DNA from 3 places in the Sphingomonas sp. 10B4 genome. Region 1 is predicted to be linked to each of the others. Evidence: predicted binding sites of a transcription regulator. Region 1 holds the regulator's gene; each other region holds the start of a gene.
The links. Region 1 encodes LexA, which represses DNA repair genes until DNA is damaged. Its sites were predicted from a motif close to GTTCCNCNCTTGTTCT; they were not measured.
Positions count from the first base shown of each region.

Region 2: uvrA (excinuclease ABC subunit UvrA) is a predicted target of LexA. The motif match lies at 1,760-1,775, and genes of this name have one in related genera.
Region 3: radA (DNA repair protein RadA) is a predicted target of LexA. The motif match lies at 4,759-4,774, and genes of this name have one in related genera.

Region 1 is NZ_JASJVC010000009.1:14,322-21,955, reverse strand. It holds gene QN347_RS04460 (TonB-dependent receptor) at 1-449, opposite strand, end outside; gene QN347_RS04455 (BLUF domain-containing protein) at 793-1,128, shown strand; gene QN347_RS04450 (hypothetical protein) at 1,125-1,439, shown strand; gene lexA (transcriptional repressor LexA) at 1,510-2,175, shown strand; gene QN347_RS04440 (DUF4287 domain-containing protein) at 2,236-2,448, opposite strand; gene QN347_RS04435 (ComEC/Rec2 family competence protein) at 2,526-4,778, opposite strand; gene gltX (glutamate--tRNA ligase) at 4,822-6,276, shown strand; gene QN347_RS04425 (citrate synthase) at 6,295-7,581, shown strand; gene QN347_RS04420 (hypothetical protein) at 7,605-7,634, shown strand, end outside.
Region 2 is NZ_JASJVC010000052.1:1,455-9,088, forward strand. It holds gene uvrA (excinuclease ABC subunit UvrA) at 1-1,748, opposite strand, end outside; gene QN347_RS14090 (energy transducer TonB) at 1,849-2,658, shown strand; gene QN347_RS14095 (trimeric intracellular cation channel family protein) at 2,701-3,330, opposite strand; gene QN347_RS14100 (hypothetical protein) at 3,401-3,685, opposite strand; gene QN347_RS14105 (YoaK family protein) at 3,812-4,459, shown strand; gene lpdA (dihydrolipoyl dehydrogenase) at 4,738-6,144, opposite strand; gene odhB (2-oxoglutarate dehydrogenase complex dihydrolipoyllysine-residue succinyltransferase) at 6,262-7,518, opposite strand; gene QN347_RS14120 (2-oxoglutarate dehydrogenase E1 component) at 7,633-7,634, opposite strand, start outside.
Region 3 is NZ_JASJVC010000012.1:20,795-28,428, forward strand. It holds gene QN347_RS05700 (replication-associated recombination protein A) at 1-1,175, opposite strand, end outside; gene QN347_RS05705 (PadR family transcriptional regulator) at 1,345-1,884, shown strand; gene QN347_RS05710 (DUF2218 domain-containing protein) at 1,884-2,198, shown strand; gene QN347_RS05715 (glycosyltransferase family 1 protein) at 2,273-3,451, opposite strand; gene QN347_RS05720 (glutathione binding-like protein) at 3,528-4,232, shown strand; gene QN347_RS05725 (BLUF domain-containing protein) at 4,236-4,646, opposite strand; gene radA (DNA repair protein RadA) at 4,795-6,168, shown strand; gene QN347_RS05735 (CvpA family protein) at 6,212-6,781, shown strand; gene QN347_RS05740 (iron-sulfur cluster assembly scaffold protein) at 6,827-7,261, shown strand; gene QN347_RS05745 (cation:proton antiporter) at 7,258-7,634, shown strand, end outside.

The DNA.
Region 1 (7,634 bases):
ACGTCATAGACCGGGTTCGACTTGAGCACGACATGCTCGAGCACGACCTCGTCCTGGATGATCGACACCGGCTGCGATGCGCCGAGATAGAAATCGATGTTGCCGAGGCCGCGGATGTAGAAGCGCGGGAAGATCTTGCCGGTCGTCGTCTCGGCGTAAAGCCCGGGGACGCGGTTGGCGAGTTCGAGCAGCGTGTCGCTGCCGCCCGAGGTGTAGGTGCGCAGATCGGCACCCGACAGCACGCCGACCGAAACCGGCACCTTCTGGAGGTTCTCACTGCGACGTTGCGCGGTGACGACGATGTCGCCGAGGCTATCGCTCTCTGGCGCGGCCTCGACCGCGGCGACGGGCGCAGCGGCTTCCTGGGCGCTGGCCGAACCGATGCTGGCAATCGCGCCGAACGCGGTACCGAGCAGAAGCAGCGCCTTGGCGGCGTGTGACTTGGACATGATGTTCCCCCGATAGATGAAATAGGCTGCCCACACCGTTCGCCGCAGCGGACTTGTTGTCCTGCGCGGCGACGCGTCCGCGCTCCTGCGTGGTGCGGTGTGACCCCGACCGCGCGGCTAGGTCGGGATTGTGACGCGATTATGACAGGTGTGCCGCTACCTCTTCTTTGTCGGCTGGCTGTGGCTTTCGAGTTGCACCGGGGCCTGCACGACGCCGACCACGGCGCGATCGTCAGCGACAGTGCGCACCTGATTCAGGATACGATACGAATACACGATCCACCGCAACGACAGGCTGCCGACACCCCCCTAGCCCCGGCCCTCACGAGAAGGACACAAGGGCATGCGGCGAATCCTTTATGTCAGCGGGAACACCCTTTCGAGCGTCACGGCCGACCTCGCCACCATCCGCGAACAATCGCGGCATAATACCGCGCACGACAGGATCACTGGGCTGCGATGGTCGGATGGTCGCAGCTTGCTGCAAGTGCTCGAGCGTTCGCGCGTGAGCGTCATGGCGACGTTCGCCCGCATCCTCGCCGCCCCGCGTCATCATGCGCCGATCGTCCTCCAGCACCGCCATATTCGCCCCCACGAATTCGGCGGCTGGACCATGGCGCACCCCGCGCCGGCGACGCGGATGACGCGGATGACCCCCAGATCGGGCCGCTGCTCGTGAACGCAACCGAAGCGGTGCGCACGCACTTCCAGACGCTGATTTCGGCAGGCCATATCGCCGCGCTCGCGCTCCCGGTCAGCGCGATCGGCACCCCGCCGCCCGCCCCGACGCCCGATTACGGCACCCCGCCGCCGCGGCGCGTCGATCGCCGGATCGGCGAACCCTTCCATAATGTCGGGCTCGCGCTCGCCAGCGCGTTTCCCGTGGGGCTGCAAGGCACGAACATTCACCATGACGCATGCATCGAACTGCTCCGCGGCATCGCGGGGAGTGCGACCAGCGACTCGCAGGATACCTGCGCCGGACGGTGACAGCATCGCTTGACGGGCGATTTTTCGTTCCGTATAGGTTCGTCGTCTGTTCCGACGAAAGGGCCGCGCGATGCTTACCCGCAAGCAGCATGAGCTGATCTGCTTCATCAACGACCGGCTCGACGAGACCGGGGTATCGCCGTCCTTCGAGGAAATGAAGGAAGCGCTCGACCTCAAGTCGAAGTCGGGCGTCCATCGCTTGATCAGCGCGCTCGAGGAACGCCAGTTCATCCGCCGCCTGCCCAACCGCGCGCGGGCGCTCGAAGTGCTCAAGATGCCCGAGCGTGGAATCAAGACCCCCACCAAGGCGGCCCCCGCCGCCGCTCCGCGTGCAGCACCACAGCCTGCCAACGACGTGATCGAAATCCCGCTGCACGGCCGGATCGCGGCAGGCGTCCCGATCGAGGCGTTCGAGGGCGCGTCGATGCTCTCGGTCCCCGCGGCGTTGCTCGGCAATGGCGAGCATTATGCGCTCGAGGTGTCGGGCGATTCGATGGTCGAGGCGGGCATCCTCGATGGCGACTATGCGCTGATCAAGCGCCAGGATGTCGCGCGCGACGGCGAGATCGTCGTGGCTTTGATCGAAGAGAGCGAGGCGACGCTCAAATTCTTCCGTCGCGAAGGTGCGATGGTGCGGCTCGATCCGGCCAACCGCGCCTACGATCCGCAGCGTTATGCCCCCGCCCAAGTGCGCGTGCAGGGCAAGCTCGCCGGGCTGTTGCGCCGGTACGACTGAGCCACGGTCGGCGTGATCGACCGTCGCGCTTGAGGGTCGCGCGGCGAGCGATCGAGCGGCTCAGTCTTTGTGCTCGGCAAGGGTGTGCGCGACGATCGCGTTGGCATGGCCGTGGCCCATGCCATGCTCCGTCTTCAGCATGGTGACGAGCGCCATGTGTTTTGCCGGCAAACGCACGCGCACCAACGCCTGCCACTCTGCGATCGGACGGCCATAGGTCTTCTCGATCGATGGAAAGTACGATGCGGGCCCTTTGATCGGTTGGTCAGCCACGGCGTGCAGGCTCCGAGATGCGGGAACGTCCCGAGGATCTTCCGGTATTTGGGGGAAAGCCGCAAGGCCACCCCGCCCTATCGTTTCCCGTCCGTTACTGCTGCCCCAGCCCTCCCCGACAATCGAGCGCGCCAACGCATCCGGCCACCCCACCGCCGCCGATCAGCGTCGCCCTCCGGCGCAGCGATCCACGGATGCCGGTCGCCCGGATGGCGAACGGTCCGCACCGAATGCGATGCCAGAGCGATCGCAACGCCGCCGGTTTGCGCCAGCGTCTCGCGGTCGAGCCGCAGCCACTGCGGCACGCAACGGCGCGGCAAGCGCCGCTCGCTGATCACGATGTCGGCGCCGGCACACGCCGCGACGAGGTCGAGCGTCGGGACATGATACGCGCTGCGCGTCGCCAGGATGCGCCACTGCCGTCGCGCGACGGTCCGCGTCATCAGGCAGAGGTCGCGGCTGCAGCGCGCCTCGTGCTGCTCGGACATCAATACCGGGAGCGCAGCGATCCCGCCATTCTCGGCGAGCATGTCGGCGGTGTAGTCCCCGGTCCGGTCGCGCAGCAAAGCGACGTCGCCCGCCGAGGTGCGGATCGCGACATGCCGACCGTCTCCGGTGACGATCAGATCGGGCGCCGGGGTCAGCAGCGCCCATGCCAAGCCGATCGCAAGCGGCAGCGCCCCCAGCCGCCGCCAGCGCGTGCGCCACAGGCCGATCCACAATCCGCCCACCACCATCAGCGCGTAAGCGGCGCCGGGCATCGCCGGCAGCGGCGCGACCGAGCCCGGCACCGCCGCGGTCATGTGCGCAATCCACAACAGCAGATCGAGCGAGCGCGCCGTCAGCCACCAGAACGGCAGCCCCGCCCCCACCGTATCGAACAGCAACGCCAGCGCCTCGCACGGCATCGTCACGAACGTCGTCAGCGGGATCGCGACGATATTGGCGACCGCGCAGTAGATCCCGGCTTTGTGGAAGTGGAACAGCGCGATCGGCAGCAAAGCGAGCTCGACGACGATCCCGGTCAGCAGCAGCGACGCCAGTTCACGCGCGATCCGCGCCAGTCGCGTCTGCTCGCGCGGCCCGAACCACAAGCGCAACTGCGGATGTTCGTTGAGCGAGACGATCGCCGCGACCGCAGCGAATGACAACTGAAAACTCGGCCCGGCGAGCGCCTCGGGGTACAGCAACAGCACCACGATCGCCCCCGCCGCGACCAGCCGCAGCGTCAGCGCCTGCCGGCCCAGCGCCAAAGCGACCAGCACGAGCAACGCCGCGACGCACGAGCGGATCGTCGGCACCTCGGCCCCGGTCAGCAGCGTGTAGCCGATCGCCGCGAGCGCCCCCGCGCCCGCCGCGATCAACGGAACGCGCGTCTTCAGCGCGATCCACGGGCTGAGCGCGAGCAAGCGCGCGACCAGCAGCATCACCGCGCCGACCGCCGCGGTGCTATGCAGACCGCTCACCGACAGCAAATGCGCGAGCCCGGATCGGCGCATCGCCTCATTGTCGGCGAGCGGGATCCCGCCCTGATCCCCCGTCGCGAGCGATGCGGCGATGCCCCCCACCCCGCCCCCGCCAGCGCTCGCCTGGATATGCTGCGACAGCCGCTGCCGCAGGCCGACGCCGCCTGTCCCACCGCCAGCGAGAATCGTGATGGGCGCAAAGCCACGCCCGGTCGCGCCGATCCCGTCGAACCAGGCGGTCCGCGCATAGTCGTATGCGCCGGGAACGCCTGGCGGCGGCGGCGGCATCAGCCGCGCCGAGAGCCGCAGCGTCGCCCCCGGCACCAGCCCCACGGGAACGTCGGCATCGACGAGATTGACGCGAATATGCGCTGGCAACGTCGGCAACGGCCGAACCGGCCCGCGCGTCGCGGGCACCGCGAGCACGTGCAGCGGGGCCAGCCGCAACCGCACCACGTCGCGCGCCGCAAGCGGCTCGACCCGCTCGACTCGTGCGGTGAAGGTTGCGATCGTCGGTTCTGCGAGCACCACGTGCGCCACGCGCTCGGCGCGCCACCAGATCAGCCCAAGCCCGATCGCAACCGCAAACCCGCCAACTGCGACGACCCGCGCCGCACGCCCATGCAGCGCCAGCGCGACCCCGGCGAGCGCCACCGCGAGCGCCACCAGACCAGCCGCTTCCCATGCCGCCGGATCGGGCAGCACGAACCACAGCGCGATCCCCGCGCCGAGCGCCACCGGCAACCACAGCGGCAATTGATCGCGCTCGGCCTCGAGCCAGCTTTCGAGTCGATTGCCGACGCCGAACCACCCCCGCGGCACGCCGATTTGAAGCGCAGGAAGGTGCGTGCTAGAGGCGCTCAAGGCTGATCCGGCCATCCAATCTCTAGTCTGGGAGCATGCGCGATTGAGCGCAATATCTGACCCCGCCGCGGCCCCCGCCGCCGGCGCATCCGACACCAAGGTCGTCACGCGGTTCGCGCCGTCGCCGACCGGATTTCTGCACATTGGCGGGGCGCGCACCGCCTTGTTCAACTGGCTGTACGCGCGGCATCACGGCGGCGAGTTCCTGCTGCGGATCGAGGACACCGATCGCGCGCGCTCGACCCAGCCGGCGATCGACGCGATCGTCACCTCGCTGCGCTGGCTCGAGCTCGATTGGGACGGCACCGAAGTCTATCAATCGCAGCGCGCCGACCGCCATGCGCAGGTCGCGCACACGATGGTTGAGCATGGCCATGCCTATCGCTGCTATCTGACGCAGGACGAACTCGCCGCGATGCGCGCCGAGGCCGATGCCGCGAAGAAGCCGCTGCGCGTGCGCAGCCCGTATCGCGACGCCGACACCAGCGCCGAGACGCGCCCGTTCGTCGTCCGGCTGAAGGCCCCGCTCGATGGCGCGACGACGATCGAGGACAAGGTCCAGGGATCGGTCACGGTGCAGAATGCCGAGCTCGACGATCTCGTCCTGCTCCGCTCGGACGGCACGCCGACCTATATGCTCGCGGTGGTGGTCGACGATCACGACATGGGCGTGACGCACGTGATTCGCGGCGACGATCATCTCAACAACGCTTTCCGCCAATTACCGATCATCCGCGCGATGCACGCGATCGAGGGTGGCTGGCCCGATCCGGTCTATGCGCACATCCCGCTGATCCACGGCTCGGACGGCGCCAAGCTATCGAAACGCCACGGCGCGGTCGGCGTCGAATATTATCGCGATGAACTGGGCGTGCTGCCCGAGGCGCTCGATAACTATCTGCTGCGTCTCGGCTGGGGGCATGGCGATGACGAACTCATCAGCCGCGACCAGGCAATCGAATGGTTCGATCTTGACGGCGTCGGCAAATCACCATCGCGGTTCGATCTCAAGAAGCTCGAGAACCTTAACGGTCAATATATCCGCCAGGCGGATGATGCGCGCCTTGCCGCGCTCATTACGCCGCAGCTCGGCTTCGAACCGACGGACGCTCAGGCAGACATACTTCGTCGCAGTATGGCATCGCTCAAGCCGCGCGCCGCCAACCTCAACGAGCTAGCCGCGGGAACGGCGTTCCTTTTCCACGTTCGACCGGTGGAAATGCACGCCGAAGCGACCGCGCTGTTAAGCCCAGATGCACGCGCTTTACTCGCCCGACTGCACGTCGCGCTTGACGCGACCGAAAGCTGGGATACGGAGACGCTCGAAGCTGCGGTCCGGCAGGTCGCCGAGGATGCAGGGGTCAAGTTGGGTCAAGTCGCGCAGCCGCTGCGCGCCGCACTGACCGGACGCAAGACCTCGCCCGGAATCTTCGACGTGCTCGATCTGCTCGGGCGCGACGAGAGCCTGGGGCGTATCGCCGACCAGATGGCCGCTTAAGATTTCGAAAGGACCACGATGACTGACTCCGTCAAGCTGAACGCCGCAGGCAAGGACCTCGATCTCAAGGTCCTGTCGGGCAGCGTCGGTCCCGATGTGATCGATATCCGCAAGCTCTATGCGCAAACGGGCATGTTCACCTACGACCCGGGCTTCACGTCGACCGCATCGTGCGACTCGGCGATCACTTACATCGATGGAGACGAGGGCGTGCTGCTCCACCGCGGCTATCCGATCGGCCAGCTCGCCGAGAAGTCGACCTTCATGGAGGTCTGCCATCTCCTCCTGAACGGCGAGCTGCCGACCAAGGACGAGCTCGACAAGTTCAGCTACACGATCAGCCGCCACACGATGTTGCACGAGCAGCTCGCGACCTTCTATCGCGGCTTCCGTCGTGACGCGCATCCGATGGCGATCATGTGCGGCGTCGTCGGCGCGCTCTCGGCCTTCTATCAGGATTCGGCCGACATCACCGATCCGCAGCAGCGCATGATCGCGAGCCATCGCCTGATCGCCAAGATGCCGACGATCGCCGCGATGGCGTATAAGTATTCGATCGGCCAGCCGTTCATGTCGCCGAAGAACAACCTCAGCTACACCGGCAACTTCCTGCAGATGACCTTCGGCGTTCCGGCCGAAGAGTATGTCGTGAACCCCGTCGTCGAAAAGGCGATGGACCGCATCTTCATCCTCCATGCCGATCACGAGCAGAACGCGTCGACCTCGACCGTCCGGCTTGCCGGCTCGTCGGGCGCCAATCCGTTCGCGTGCATCGCGGCGGGCATCGCTTGCCTGTGGGGCCCGGCGCATGGCGGCGCCAATGAAGCCGCGCTCAACATGCTGCGCGAGATCGGCACTGTCGACCGCATCCCCGAGTATATCGCGCGCGCCAAGGACAAGAACGATCCGTTCCGCCTGATGGGCTTCGGTCACCGCGTCTATAAAAACTACGATCCGCGCGCGACCGTGATGCAGCAGACCGTTCGCGAAGTGCTCGGCGAGCTCGGCGTGACCGATCCGGTGTTCGACGTCGCGATCGCGCTCGAGGAAATGGCGCTGAGCGATCCGTACTTCATCGAGAAGAAGCTGTTCCCGAACGTCGATTTCTATTCGGGCGTGATCCTCTCGGCGATCGGCTTCCCGACGACGATGTTCACGGCCTTGTTCGCGCTTGCCCGCACCGTCGGCTGGGTCGCGCAGTGGAACGAGATGATCTCGGATCCCGAGCAGAAGATCGGCCGTCCGCGCCAGCTCTACACGGGTCCCACGCAGCGCGACTTCGTGCCGCTGGCTGACCGCACGTGAGCGGGGTCAAGGCGCTCGCCCTGGTGGCGGGCGTCTTGATCCTTGCGTTCGGC
Region 2 (7,634 bases), on a different contig from region 1:
GCGCCCGGCCCCATGTCGATGACATAGTCGGCGGTGCGGATCGCGTCCTCGTCATGCTCGACGACGAGCACTGTGTTGCCGAGATCGCGCAGCCGGCGAAGCGTCTTGAGCAGCATGTCGTTGTCGCGCTGGTGCAGGCCGATCGAGGGCTCGTCGAGCACGTAGAGCACGCCCGACAGGCCGCTGCCGATCTGCGACGCGAGGCGGATGCGCTGCGATTCGCCGCCCGACAGCGTGCCCGAGGTGCGGTCGAGGTTGAGATAATCGAGCCCGACATTGTTGAGGAAGCCGATCCGCTCGAGGATCTCCTTGAGGATGCGCTCGGCGATCGCGTTCTGCTGGTCGCCGAGCTGGCTCGGGACCTGCTCGAACCAGGCGAGCGCGTCGACCACCGACAGGCGCGTGACGCTGGAGATGTCGCGCATGCCGATCTTGACCGCGAGCGCCTCGGGCTTGAGGCGCGCGCCCTTGCAGACTTCGCACGCGGCGGACGACTGGTACTTGCTCAGTTCCTCGCGCATCCACGCGCTCTCGGTCGAGAGCATCCGGCGGTTGAGGTTGCCGATCACGCCCTCGAACGGCTTCTTGACGTCGTACGACTTCTTGCCGTCGATGAAGGTCAGCGTGACCGCCTTGCCCTTGGTGCCGTAGAGGATCGTGTCGCGCGCGGTTTCGGGCAAGTCTTCCCACGGCGTGTCGAGCTCGAACTTGAACTCGCGCGCGAGGCTGCCGAGCACCTGCATGTAATACGGCGACGGCGGGTTGGACTTGGCCCAGGGCACGACCGCGCCCTTCTTGATGCTGAGCGCATGGTTGGGAACGACGAGCTCCTCGTCGAACAGCATCTTTTCGCCGAGGCCATCGCACGCCGGGCACGCACCCTGCGGCGCGTTAAACGAGAAGAGCCGCGGCTCGATCTCGGCGATGGTGAAGCCCGAGACCGGGCAAGCGAACTTTTCGCTGAACACGATGCGGCCGGGGGGCGCGTTGTCGCCGAGCACTTCGTTCTTGGGGGTGTGCGGCTCGACCGGGTCGGCGGGGTCGACATAGGCCAGCCCGTCGGCGAGCTTCAGCGCGGCCTCGAAGCTTTCCGCCAGGCGCGTCGCGATGTCGGGGCCGATGACGAGGCGGTCGACGACGACCTCGAGGTCATGCTTGTACTTCTTGTCGATCGCGGGGGCTTCGTCGATCTCGTATATCTCGCCGTCAATGCGGACGCGGGTGAAGCCGGCCTTCTGCCACTCGAGCAGTTCCTTCTTATACTCGCCCTTGCGGCCGCGCACGACGGGGGCGAGCAGATAGAGGCGCGTGCCCTCGGGCAGCGCCATCACGCGGTCGACCATCTGGCTGACGGTCTGCGCGGCGATCGGCTCGCCGGTCGCGGGGGAATACGGGATCCCGACGCGCGCCCACAGCAGGCGCATGTAGTCGTAGATCTCGGTGACGGTCGCCACGGTCGAGCGCGGGTTGCGGCTGGTCGTCTTCTGCTCGATCGAGATCGCGGGGCTGAGGCCCTCGATGTGATCGACATCGGGCTTCTGCATCAGCTCGAGGAACTGCCGCGCATAGGCGCTGAGCGACTCTACATAGCGCCGTTGGCCCTCGGCGTAGATCGTGTCGAAGGCGAGGCTCGACTTGCCGCTGCCCGACAGCCCGGTGATGACCGTCAGCGTATCGCGCGGGATATCGACCGAGACGTCCTTGAGATTGTGCTCGCGCGCGCCGCGCACGGAAATATGAGTCAGCATGGGAGCGGTTTGTTCCAGATTTGTTCGGATGGCGCAAGCGACCGGTTGCAGGGGCGAGATGGGGCGTTAAACTCGCAACGACAAGGTTTGGGGGCAAGCGATGAAGACGATGCTGATTGCGGCGCTGCTCGCGCTCGGGGGTCCCGCGCCCGCCGACGTGCCATTGCAGCCGACCGGCAAATGGACGGTCGAATATGCCGATGCGGCGTGCATCCTGTCGCGCGACTATGGTCCAAGCAATGCGCGAACGGCGCTCGGCATCAATCCTTCGCCGCTTGCTTCAGGCCTCGAAGTCGTAACCGTCACGCCAGGCGCGAAGACGACGCGATACCGTCCGATGAAAGGCACGCTCACGCTTCAACCGTCGGGCCGGACGATCGACAGCGATATCTCGGTTTACGAGATCAAGGAGAAGAACCAGACCATTACGACCCTGACGACCGAGGGGGATGTCGCAACCGAGCTCCTGCGCTCATCATCCTTGTCCGTCACCTTGGCGAATGGATCGCGTACAGCGTTTGCCGTACCGGGGATGACGGGGGCAGCGGGTGCGCTAAAGGCATGCCAGGACGATCTGCTTCACCAGTGGGGGATCGACCCGGCAGAGCGCGATTTGCCGTCGCTGGCGAACGGTAGTGCATCGCCTGCACAGTGGATCACAAATGACGATTATCCCTCATCGGCCGTGGGGGCTGGAATACAGGGTACTTCGACCATCGTCTGGACCATACGGACCGACGGCAAGGTCGGCGATTGTCGGGTCGTCCAGTCGAGCGGATCAAAAGCGTTGGACGACGCGTCCTGCAGCGCGATCAGCAAGCGCGGCCGGTATCAGCCCCCGCTCGGGGTCGATGGAAAACCACAGGTGCGGCACGCCATGCGCAAAATCGTCTGGCGCCTGCCGTATTAGCGTTAGGCGCCGCGCGCGCCGCTCGGGCGCCTCGAAAATCCGTCAGGTCTTGCCATAAGCTGGTAACGCCAGCCGCCAGCGGATTGCCGCCGCCCGCAGGGCAAAACCGCACGCAGCGGCGATCGGCGCGGCGAGGCTTGGCGAGATGCCCGCGCTCACCAGCACGACATACGACCCCGACGCCAGCGCCGCCGCGGTCACATACAATTCCGGCCGCATCAAGATCGACGGCTCGCCCGCGAGCACGTCACGGATCACCCCGCCGATGCACGCCGTCACCACGCCCATCAGCGCCGCCGGCACCGGCGGGATGCCGAATGCGAGCGCCTTCGCCGCGCCGAACACGGCATAGGCGGCCAAGCCCACCGCATCGAGCCAGTCGAGCGCAGTGCCCTTCCACCAGCGCTCGGGCGTCGTCCAGACCAGCACCGCGACCGCGAGGCAGATCCCCGCGACGAAGCGATCATGCACCCAGAACACCGGCGCGCCGATCAGCAGGTCGCGCACTGATCCGCCGCCGACCCCGGTGATCAGCGCGAAAAAGGTGGCGGTGACGAGCGTCTGGCGATGGCGAATTGCGGCGAGCGCACCGGTAATCGCGAACACGGCGATCCCGAACAGATCGAGCCAGGGCAGCGCGGAGCCGAATTGCCAGGGAAATTGCGAGGGCATCGCAGCGCTCTACCCGCGCAAGGCGCGCGAGGGAATGCGGCGCGCGACACCGGGTCGCGCGCCGCAGCGATCAGCGGACGGCCGCCGCTTCGTTGGCGACGACTTCGCCGCGCTGTTCGGGCGTCATCGCGCTTGCGTTGACATCGGCGGCGCGGATCGCGTCGGCGCGGTCTTCGCCGGTCTTGCGCTCCTGCTTGGCCTGCTCCTCGAGGTCCTTGGCGTTGGCCTCCATCGCGTCGGCGCGGTTGTCGGCAGCCTTCTCGACTTGCTTGGCGAGCTTGCCGTCGCCATTGCCGCCGCATGCGGCGAGCGGGAGTGCGACCAGCGCCAGCGCCGCGATCATCGTCTTTTTCATCGGTAACCCCTGTTGGACACGTACCGTGATGGTACGCGCGGGAAAACCGCCGTGCGCGCGGATCGTTCCACCTGCGCAGCGAGCGCGACGCTGGCATCGGCGCGGGGCATCGGGCATGGTCGCGCGATGCGACGGTATCAGCGCTCCACCCTCCTCTTTGCAGCGTGCCTCACCGGGTTGGCGGGGTTCGTCGATGCGCTGGCCTATTCGAGCATGGGCGGCTTCTTCGCTTCGTTCATGAGCGGCAATACGACGCGGCTCGGCGTGTCGCTCGCCACCGGGGCGAGCAACGACGCGCGGATCGGGGCCGGGTTGATTTTGAGCTTCGTCAGCGGCGTGGTGGCGGCGGCGATCATCGGACGTTCGCGGCCGCACCATCAGCGCGTCGCGGTGATGGCGCTGGTCACGCTGCTGCTCGGCGGCGCGGCGCTGTTTGCGCCGTATCATCCGGTCATCGTGCCGCTGCTGCTGCTGGCGACCGCGATGGGGGCGGAGAACGGCGTGTTCACGCGCGATGGCGAGGTCAGCATCGGGCTGACGTACATGACCGGCGCGCTGGTGCGGATCGGCCAGGGGCTTGCCGCCGCGCTGATGGGCGAAGGACCACGCTGGGACTGGGCGCGCTATCTTGGGTTGTGGCTGGGGTTCGGCGCGGGGGTGATCACGGGCGCGCGGTGTTATGCGGCGTACGGGACCGGCGCGCTGTGGATCGCGGCGGGGGCGGCGGCGGTGCTGACGATTGGGGCGCGGGCTACGCAGCGCGATACGGCGTAAGGGCGCGCGCCGACCGAGCAGATGCAACCGAGCCGTTCCCCGGCGAAGGCCGGGGCCCAGTCGTGCTGGAGGCGACGATCGCGCGACACCGCTCGCTTACCTCCGCCCTTGCTATTGGGCCCCGGCCTTCGCCGGGGAACGGGGGTGTGGCCGGTTGGCTTCCTGGTTGGCAGCGGCGTGGCAAAGCCACGCCGTCGGTCGGCGCTTCGGGCGCCGCCGGCCGGTCTGATCGCGGCGGGGCCGCGCCGTAGCTTTGCTACGGCTTGGCGCGATCAGACTCAGACGTGTATCGCCTTCCCTCTCACCGCCATCGCCGCTTCCTTCATCGCCTCGCTATGCGTCGGATGCGCATGGCAGGTGTAGGCGATGTCCTCGCTCGTCGCGCCCATCTCCATGCCAAGCGCAGCCTCGGCGATCATCGTGCCCGCGGGCACCGCGATCGCCCAGACGCCGAGCACGCGGTCGGACTTGGCATCGGCGATGATCTTCACGAAGCCGTCGGGATCATGATTGGTCTTGGCGCGGCTGTTGCCCGCCATCGGGAACTTGCCGACCTTGATCTCGCCGCCGTTCTTCGTCGCCTGCTCGCGCGCGACTTCCTCGGTGAGGCCGACGCCGGCGATCTCGGGCCAGGTGTAGACGACGCTCGGGATGACCGCGTGGTTCACGATGCCGGTGTGGCCCGCGATGTTCTCGGCGACCGCAATGCCTTCGTCCTCGGCCTTGTGCGCGAGCATCGGGCCCGGAATCACGTCGCCGATCGCCCATACGCCGGGGACGCTCGTCTGGAAGCGGTGGTCGGTGTCGATCTGGCCGCGCGGGTTGGTCGAGAGACCCGCGTTCTCGAGCGCGAGGCCGTCGGTGTTGGGACGGCGGCCGATCGACACGAGCACGCAATCCGCCTCGATCGTCTCGGCTGGGCCGCCGGCCGACGGCTCGACGGTGAGCGTCGCCTTGTCGCCGTTGACCGTCACGCCGGTGACCTTGGTCGAGAGCTTGAACTCGATGCCCTGCTTCTTGAAGACCTTGTTCGATTCCTTGCGGATATCGCCGTCGAAGCCAGGGAGGATCTGGTCGAGATATTCGACGCAGGTGACACGTGCGCCGAGCCGGCGCCACACGCTGCCGAGCTCGAGCCCGATCACGCCGCCGCCGATCACGACCATATGCTCGGGCACCTTGTCGAGCTCGAGCGCGCCGGTCGAATCGACGATGATCTTCTGGTCGACGGTGACGCCCGGCAGCGGGGTGACCGACGAGCCCGTCGCGATGACGATGTCCTTGGCGGTGACGGTCTGCTCGCCGACCTGGACGGTGTGCGCATCGACGAACGCGCCGCGGCCCTTGAGCCAGGTGACCTTGTTCTTCTTGAACAGGAAAGCGATGCCGCCGGTCAGCTGGTTGACCGCGTCGCGCCGCTGCGCGTGCATCTGCGGAAGGTCGAGCTCGGGCGTGACCTTAATGCCGAGCTTGGCCATCGTGCCGTTGGCGGCGGCGTCGAAATACTCGCTCGCGTGGAGCAGCGCCTTCGACGGGATGCAGCCGACGTTGAGGCAAGTGCCGCCTAACGTCTCGCGCGATTCGACGCAGGCGGTGCGCAGGCCCAGCTGGGCGGCGCGGATCGCCGCGACGTACCCGCCGGGGCCCGAGCCGATGATGAGGACGTCGTAATCGTAGTCAGCCATGTGTCACTCCGTTCGCCCCGAGCTTGCCGAGGGGCTGCCTTCTCTTCCGTCCGACAGACAAGGACAGTGCTTCGACAAGCTCGGCACGAACGGAATATGGGTAGGTGCGATCCGATATTACAGGTCGATCAGGATCCGCGTCGGGTCTTCGATCGCATTCTTGAGCGCGACGAGGAACGTCACCGCTTCGCGACCGTCGATCAGGCGGTGATCGTAGCTCAAAGCGAGGTACATCATCGGGCGGATCACAATCTGGCCGTTCACGACGACCGCGCGGTCCTCGATGCGGTGCAGGCCGAGCACGGCGGCCTGCGGCGGGTTGATGATCGGGGTCGACATCAGCGAGCCGAACACGCCGCCGTTCGAGATGGTGAAGGTACCGCCCTTCATTTCGTCCATCTTGAGCGTGCCGTCCTTGGCGCGCTTGCCGAAATCGCCGATCGTCTTCTCGACCTGCGCGACCGACATCTGATCGGCATCGCGCACCACCGGCACGACGAGCCCGCCGGGCGACGACACCGCGACCGAGATATCGGCATAATCGTGATAGACGATTTCATCGCCCTCGATCGAAGCGTTAACGCTGGGGATGTCCTTGAGCGCGAGGCAGGCCGCCTTCACGAAGAAGCCCATGAAGCCGAGGCGGACGCCGTGCTTCTTCTCGAACAGATCCTTGTACTTGGCGCGCGCTTCGATGACCGCGGTCATGTCGACGTCGTTGAAGGTCGTCAGCAGCGCGGCGGTGTTCTGCGCTTCCTTGAGGCGCTTGGCGATCGTCTGGCGCAGGCGCGTCATGCGGACGCGCTCTTCCTTGCGGCCGGTCGACGCGGCAACCGAAGCCGAGACGGGCGGTGCGGCGGCGGGTGCCGGGGCGGGCGCCGGGGTCGAGGCGGCAGCGGCGGCGACGTCGTCCTTGGTCAGGCGGCCATCCTTGCCGGTGCCCTTGACGGTCGCGGGGTCGACTCCGTGCTCGAGCACCGCGCGGCGGACCGACGGCGAAAGCGCGGCGGGGGTGTCGCGCGGGTCGGAGGCAGGCGCCTGCTGGCCGGCGGTCGCGGCGGGCGATGCCTGGGCCTCAGCCGCGGGCGACTGGAGCACGGCGGGCTGCGGCGCGGCAGCGGTGGCGGGCGCGCCCTCGCCTGCGTCGATCGTCGCGATCATGGCGCCGACGAGGACGGTGTCACCGACCTGCACCGCGTGCTGGCCCATCACGCCGGCGACGGGCGACGGGACTTCGACCGAGACCTTGTCGGTCTCGAGGCTGGCGATCGGCTCGTCGACCGCGACCTTGTCGCCGGGCTGCTTGAGCCATTCGCCGAGCGTCGCTTCGGTGATCGATTCACCGAGTACCGGTACTGTGACTTCGGTTGCCATATCAGCCTCTTTTCTCTTCCCCGGCGAAGGCCGGGGCCCAGGTGCGCAACGCTTGCCGATCAAGCGAACCGCGAAATTACGAATGCCCGGCTGCTCGCGCAGCCGGGGTAACGATC
Region 3 (7,634 bases), on a different contig from region 1:
GCCGTATCGTGATCGTACGCATAGCCCTTGCCGTAGCCGATCTCCTTCATCAGCTTGGTCGGCGCATTGAGGATATTCTCGGGCGGCATCAGCGATCCGGTCTCGCGTGCCGATTTCCACGCCGCCTTCTGCGCCTTGTAGGCGGCATTCGATTTGGGGGCGGTGGCGAGATAGAGGCATGCCTGCGCGATCGCGAGCTCGCCCTCGGGCGATCCCAGGAAATCATAGGCGTCCTTGGCGGCGAGGCACTGCGTCAGCGCGTTCGGATCGGCAAGGCCGATATCCTCGACCGCCATGCGGACCATCCGGCGCAGCAGATAGAGCGGTTCCTCGCCCGCGGTGAGCATCCGCGCGAGGTAATAGAGCGCGGCCTGCGGGTCCGATCCGCGCACCGCTTTGTGGAGCGCGGAGATGAGATTGTAATGCCCCTCGCGATCCTTGTCGTAGACCGCGACGCGACGCTGCAGGAAGGCGGAGAGGCCGGCGGGGTCGAGCGGCTCGGGCAGGTTGACCGCGAACAGCGTCTCGGCCTGGTTGAGCAGGAAGCGGCCGTCGCCATCGGCGCTGGCGATCATCGCATCGCGCGCGGACGCGGTGAGCGGGAGCGGCTGGTCCTCGATCTGCTCGGCGCGGTCGAGCAATTTACCGAGCGCGGCGTGGTCGAGCCGGTGGAGGATCAACACTTGCGCGCGGCTGAGCACGGCGGCGTTGAGCTCGAACGACGGATTCTCGGTCGTTGCGCCGACCAGGGTGACGGTGCCGTCCTCGACATAGGGCAGGAAGCCGTCCTGCTGCGCGCGATTGAAGCGGTGGATCTCGTCGACGAACAGCAAGGTCCGCTTGCCCAGCCGGGCATGGTCGCGCGCCTCGGCAAAGGCTTTCTTGAGGTCGGCGACGCCTGAAAACACCGCCGAGATCGCCACGAAGCGCAGGCCGACGGCATCGGCGAGCAGCCGTGCGATCGTCGTCTTGCCGGTGCCGGGCGGGCCCCACAGGATCATCGACGACAGCCGCCCCGCGGCGACCATCCGCCCGATCGCGCCCTCGGGGCCGGTGATGTGCTCCTGCCCGACGACCTCGGCGAGCGTGGTCGGGCGGAGGCGATCGGCGAGCGGGGCAGTGGCGCTGACAGCCTCGGCGGCGGGCGGATCGAAGGCGGCGAAAAGATCGGGCATCCAAGCAAGATAGGCGTTCCGACGGGCGCTAACCACCCGTGGCGGATGGGGCCTGGGCTGGCTCTCGTGGGCGAGGCGCGAGCAGGGCCTCAAAAAAGTGCGCGGCAGACCTTGCGAAGAGCGCATTAAGATATATCTTAGTGCCATCGTGTTATACAGAAGGAACGCTATGTTTGGATTTTCAGAACGCGGCAGCCACGGCTGCCAAGCCGGGCACGGCCGTATGGGCATGCGCGGTGGCCCGCGCGGCCGGCGGATGTTCGACGGTGGCGAACTGCGGCTCGTCCTGCTCAAGCTGATCGCCGACGAGCCGCGCCACGGCTATGACCTGATCCGCTCGATCGAGGATCTCACCGGTGGCGCCTACGCGCCGAGCCCGGGGGTGGTCTATCCGACGCTGACGCTGCTCGACGAAATGGAGCTGATCGAAGCGCGGCAGGCCGAGGGGGCGAAAAAGCTCTTTGCGACCACCGAGGGCGGGACGGCGCTGCTCGCCGAAAATGGCGAATTGGTCGAGGCGCTGTTCGCGCGGCTCGCCGAGGTCGGTGCCGAGCGGGCGCGGACCGAGAGTTCGGCGGTGCGCCGCGCGATGGGCAATCTGCGCGAGGTGCTGGTGCACAAGCTGCGCCACGAGCAGGTCGAGCAGGAAACGCTCCACCAGATCGTCGCGCTGATCGACGACGCCGCGCAGAAGATCGAGCGGCTGTGATGGCCTATACCGCAACCGCCCGCGTGCCGACCGCCTCGGCGAGCAAATACCTCCAGCAGACGTGCAAGCATTGGGAGCACACTCTGGCGGTGGTGTTCACCCCCGAACATGGGACGATCGTCTTCCCCAAGGATGCGCGCGGCGCCGCGCATCCCGGTGATGCGACGGTGACGTTCGATGCGCATCCCGATGTGCTTGAGGTGCGGATCGACGCGACGTCGGTCGAGCAGCTCGAGGGCCTGAAGGGCGCCGTCGCGCGCCATGTCGATCGCTTCGCGTTTCGCGAGGCGCCGCTGAGTTATGACTGGCGATAAGACCTGTCCGCCGTGTGGCTGACCCGCGATCCGCGCTTCCCACAGGGGATGCCGGGTCGCGGGCATCGACCGCTTTACGCGGCGTGCGCGGCGCCGGTCGGGTGCCCGGAAGCGCGGCGCTCGAGTACCTTGAGATAGGTGTCGAGCACGACCTGGTTGATCCGCTCCCATTGATAGGCCGCTGCCGCGGCGTGGCCTGCAGCGCCTGCGCTGTGGCGGAACGTGTCGTCCTCGCAGAGGCGCTGGAGCGCATCGGCATAGCCCTCGATATCGGTCGGCGGGACGATCAGCCCGGTCACGCCATCGGCGATCAGCCCGACCGCACCCGACGCGCGCGCCGCGACCACGGGGACGCCCGCTGCCATCGCCTCGAGCGTGACGTTGCCGAAGGTTTCGGTGAGGCTCGGGTTGAAGAACACATCCATCGACGCGACAGCACGCCCGAGATCGTCGCCGGTCAGATACCCCGCGAACACTGCATTGGGCGCTTGCTGCGCGAACCAGTCGCGCGCGGGGCCTTCGCCGACGACGAAGGTGCGATGCTTGACGCCGCGCTGGTCGAGCGCGCGCAGCGCCTGCGCGAACACATCGAGGCCCTTTTCCTTGACCAGCCGGCCGAGGAACCCGACCGCGATCTCGTCATCGGCGATGCCGAGGCTGCGGCGCCACGCGAGATCGCGCCGCGCGGGGTTGAAGCGTTCGGGATTGACGCCGCGCGACCAGCGCGTGACCGGCGTCGGCACGCCCCAATCGTGCAGGATCTCGCCCATCATCTGGCTCGGCGCGAGCACTTCGTCGACGCGGCTGTAGAAGCGCTTTTGCGCGCGGATCATCATCGGCACCAGAAACCCGAGCCCGTAATAGCTCATATAGGTCTCGAAGCGCGTATGGTACGAAGCGACGCACGCGATGTCGTGCTTCTCGGCATAAGCGAGCGCCTTGTGGCCGAGCCAGTCGGGCGCCGAGAGGTGGATCAGGTTCGGCGCGAACGCCGCGAGATCGCGCCGCACGCGATTGCCCATGCCGCGCGTCAGCTTGTATTCGCCGCGCAGCGGGATCTTGATCGAGGGTGCGCTGACAAGGTCGCCGGTCGGCGGAAAGGCTGGCGTGCGGCTGGTGGGGGCATAGACGCGCACCTTGACGCCGCGGCTCAGCAAATGGCCGACGAGCAAATTGAGCGTCTGGTTCGCACCATCGCGGGTATAGTTATAGTTGCCGCTGAAGAGCGCGACACGGAGATCGGAAGCTTGCATCGGATGGCGCCATAGCGAAGCGCGGGGCGCGTGACTATCTCCTGCACGCCATCGTGGCGCGCCAAAGGAGTTCGCAATGCCCGATCTTTCCGCTTTCCCGATCACCAAGCGCTGGCCGGCACAGCATCCCGAGCGGTTGCAGCTCTATTCGTTGCCGACCCCGAATGGCGTCAAGGTCTCGATCATGCTCGAGGAAACCGGGCTGGCGTACGAGCCGCATCTGGTCGATTTTGCGAAGGACGACCAGAAGACCCCCGAATTCGAATCGCTCAACCCCAATGGCAAGATCCCCGCGATCCTCGATCCCGACGGCCCGGGCGGTGCGCCGCTGGCTTTGTTCGAATCGGGTGCGATTCTGCTTTACCTTGCCGAGAAGACCGGCCGGTTCCTGCCGAGCGACCCGGTCGCGCGGCTTCAGGCGATCCAGTGGGTGATGTTCCAGATGGGCGGCGTCGGCCCGATGTTCGGCCAGATGGGCTTCTTCGTGAAGTTCGCCGGCAAGGACTTCGAGGACAAGCGTCCGCGCGACCGCTATGTCGCCGAGGTCAGGCGCTTGCTCGGCGTGATGGATGTCGCGCTCGCCGACAAGCGCTGGTTTGTTGGCGAGGACTATACGATCGCCGATATCGCGATGCTGGGTTGGGTGAACGCGGTTGTCGACTTTTACGGCGCGGGCGAGCTTGTCGGGTTCGACGACTTTGCCAACGTCAAGGCGTGGCTCGCGCGTGGGCTCGCGCGGCCGGCGGTGCAGCGCGGGCTCACCATCCCGGCGCGCGCGTAGCGCTCACGCGGCGGCGTGGACTTGCGCAAAGCCTTCGAAATAGCCGCGCACGGTCGGGTCGGTGATCGGCTCGACCAGCGTGGCGACGGTTTCGGGGAGCGTTATTGCATCGCCGCCTCCCGTGCCGCCGCGGTTGAAGCCCATCGCCCATTGGCCAAAGGTCGGCGTATCGATCGTCGTGCGCGAGAGGATGACGACGGCGTGGTGGCGCGGATCGGCCTTGATCCTGTTGAAGACCGTCTCGACGGCAGCTTCCGGGCCTTCGAGCGCCTGGAGGAAGCGGCGTCCACCCGCGACGAGCAGGCCGGTCACGCCGACGGCGGCATTGTTACGGCGTGATGCGATCAGGATAGCATCGAGTTCCACCGTCGTGAGCGGGGATCGGGTGCTGCTTATATAGATAAGACGCTGCATGCTTACGCTCCAGACCTGGAACCTCCGGTTTCTGCGCAAAGCGCGAAAGAACGGTTAAGATCTCGCGCTACGACATTTTGAAAGCGCATAAAGGTACAGCGTCGGAAAATCTGTTCCCCTCTCGTTCTCCGCTCGCTATGCTCGTCCCATGGCCAAACCTCAAAAACGCTATGTCTGCCAGGCCTGTGGATCGGTGTCGCACCGCTGGCAGGGGCAGTGCGCCGACTGCGCCGAATGGAACACGCTGGTCGAGGAAGCAGGCGGCGGCACCGTGACGCCGTTCCAGGCCAAGCATAACCTCCAGTCGGGCGGGCGGACGATGACGCTGGTCGGGCTCGATGCCGAGATCGAGCTGCCCGAACGGATGACGTCGGGAATCGCCGAGCTCGACCGCGCACTGGGCGGTGGCTTTGTCGAGGGATCGGCGACGCTGATCGGCGGCGATCCCGGGATCGGCAAGTCGACGCTGCTGCTGCAGGCGGCGGCGAAGATGGCGCTCGCGGGCCTGAGCGTTGCGTACGTCTCGGGCGAGGAAGCTGCCGATCAGGTCCGCCTGCGCGCGCGGCGTCTCGGACTGGGGCATGCGCCGGTTCAGCTCGCGGCGGCGAGTTCGACGCGCGATATCCTGACGACGCTGGGGCAGGGGCAGCCACCCGCCTTGCTCGTGATCGATTCGATCCAGACGATGCACAGCGACTTGATCGAAGGCGCGCCGGGCACCGTCAGCCAGGTACGGGCGTCGGCACAGGAGCTGATCCGCTTCGCCAAGGAGCGCGGGACGGCAGTGGTGCTGGTCGGCCATGTCACCAAGGACGGGTCGATCGCGGGGCCGCGCGTGCTCGAACATATGGTCGACACCGTGCTGAGCTTCGAGGGCGAGCGCAGCCACCAATATCGCATCCTGCGCGCGATCAAGAACCGCTTTGGCGGGACCGACGAGATCGGCGTGTTCGCGATGGTCTCGGAAGGCTTGTCCGAGGTCGGAAATCCCTCGGCGTTGTTCCTTACGCAGCGCGACGAGGGGATGACGGGGACGACGGTGTTCCCCGCGCTCGAGGGCACGCGGCCGGTGCTGGTCGAGATCCAGGCGCTCGTCGTACGCCTCGCAAGTGGGGCGACGCCGCGGCGCGCGGTGGTCGGCTGGGACAGCGGGCGGCTCGCGATGGTGCTCGCGGTGCTCGAGGCGCGGTGTGGGCTGAGTTTCTCGTCGAGCGAAGTCTATCTCAACATTGCCGGCGGCTACCGCGTGCAGGATCCGGCGGCCGATCTCGCGGTGGCGGCGGCGTTGATCTCGGCGCTGTCCGAGCGGCCGGTGCCCGCCGACGCGGTGGTGTTTGGCGAGCTTGCGCTGTCGGGCGAGGTGCGGCCGGTGGCGCACGGCGCGCTGCGGCTGAAGGAAGCGGGCAAGCTCGGTTTCGAGCGAGCGTTGCTGCCCGCGGCGGTGCAAGACGACAAGAGCGGGTTGAAGCTGACCGGCTTCCGCACGCTCGGGAGTTTCGTCGAGCATATGCTTGGACGATAGCAGCCCCTCGACTTAACCCATCGCTCGGCGATAAGGCGCGGGGATGCATCTTACCGCGCTCGATATCCTTGTCCTGCTGACCATCGGCGGATCCGCCACGCTCGGGCTGGTGCGCGGGTTCGTCACCGAAGTGCTCTCGCTGTTCGCCTGGGTGGCGATCGTGTTCGCGGTAAAGCTGTTCCACGTGCCGCTGACGCATGCGCTGACCGGCATGGTCGGGACCACCACGGGCGCTGCTGTGCTCGCCTTCGCGATCCTTGGAGGCGTGACCTATTTCGGCGGGCGGATGGTCGCCAATGCGATCGGCGCGCGCACGCGCGATTCGATCCTCGGGCCGGTCGACCGCGCGCTCGGCTTCGGCTTCGGCGCGCTGAAGGGGCTGATCCTGGCGAGCCTCGCCTTCCTGCTCGTCGTGCTGATGACCGATACGATGAGCGGCGGCCCGACGCACCGGCCCGAATGGCTGACCCAGGCCAAGGTCTATCCCCTGCTCAACACGACCAGCGCGAGCATCGCCGACTTCGTCGATCGCCGCCGCCGTGGCGAGCCGGTGTTCGGCCCGGCCCATGTGCGGACGCCGCGCGCCGCCGAGCCCGACAACGCCGCCGACTGACCGCGGCGGGGTGACGCGCGCGGCGAGCCCGCCTACATAGGCGGCATGACCGCGCCGCTCTACACCACCGAGATCCTTCGCCTCTCGACGACGATTCCGCACCATCAGCGTTTGCCCGATCCGATGGGCTCGTCGGAGAAGCGCTCGCCGGTGTGCGGCAGCCGCGTGACGGTCGACGTCAACATGGATCGCGACGGGCGGGTCGCCGAGCTCGGGATGCTGGTGCGCGCCTGTGCGCTGGGCCAGGCATCGGCGTCGCTGATGGGGGCCGAGGTGATCGGCAAGACCCCCGCCGAACTCGTCGCAGCGCGCGATGCGCTGGCTGCCTGGCTGGCGAGCGAGGGGCCGCCGCCGAGCTGGACGGGGCTCGAGCTGTTCGCGCCCGCGCTGCCGCACAGCGCGCGCCATGCCTCGATCCGGCTGGCCTTCGAGGCGGCGGCCGAGGCGGCGCAAGCCGCTGCCGGCAAGGCACCGGCATGAGCGAATCGCTGCTGCTCGATGGCGTCATCCTCGGCGGCTTCGCGCTCGTCTTCGTCCTGATCTTCCGCCGCTTCGGGCTCGGTGCGACGCTCGGCTATCTCGTCGCGGGCGCGGTGGTCGGGCCGCAAGTGCTGCATCTGGTCGGCAATGCCGAATCGAAGATGGGCATCGCCGAGCTCGGCATCATCTTGCTGCTGTTCATCGTCGGGCTCGAGCTCAACCCGACGCGGCTGTGGGCGCTCAAGAAGGAAATCTTCGGGCTTGGCCTGATGCAGGTCGTGCTGTGCGGACTCGCGGTGACGGGCGTGGTCTGGCTTTCGACGCGGCTCGGCGGATCGCCGCAGCATTTCTCCTGGGCCGCGGCGCTCGTGCT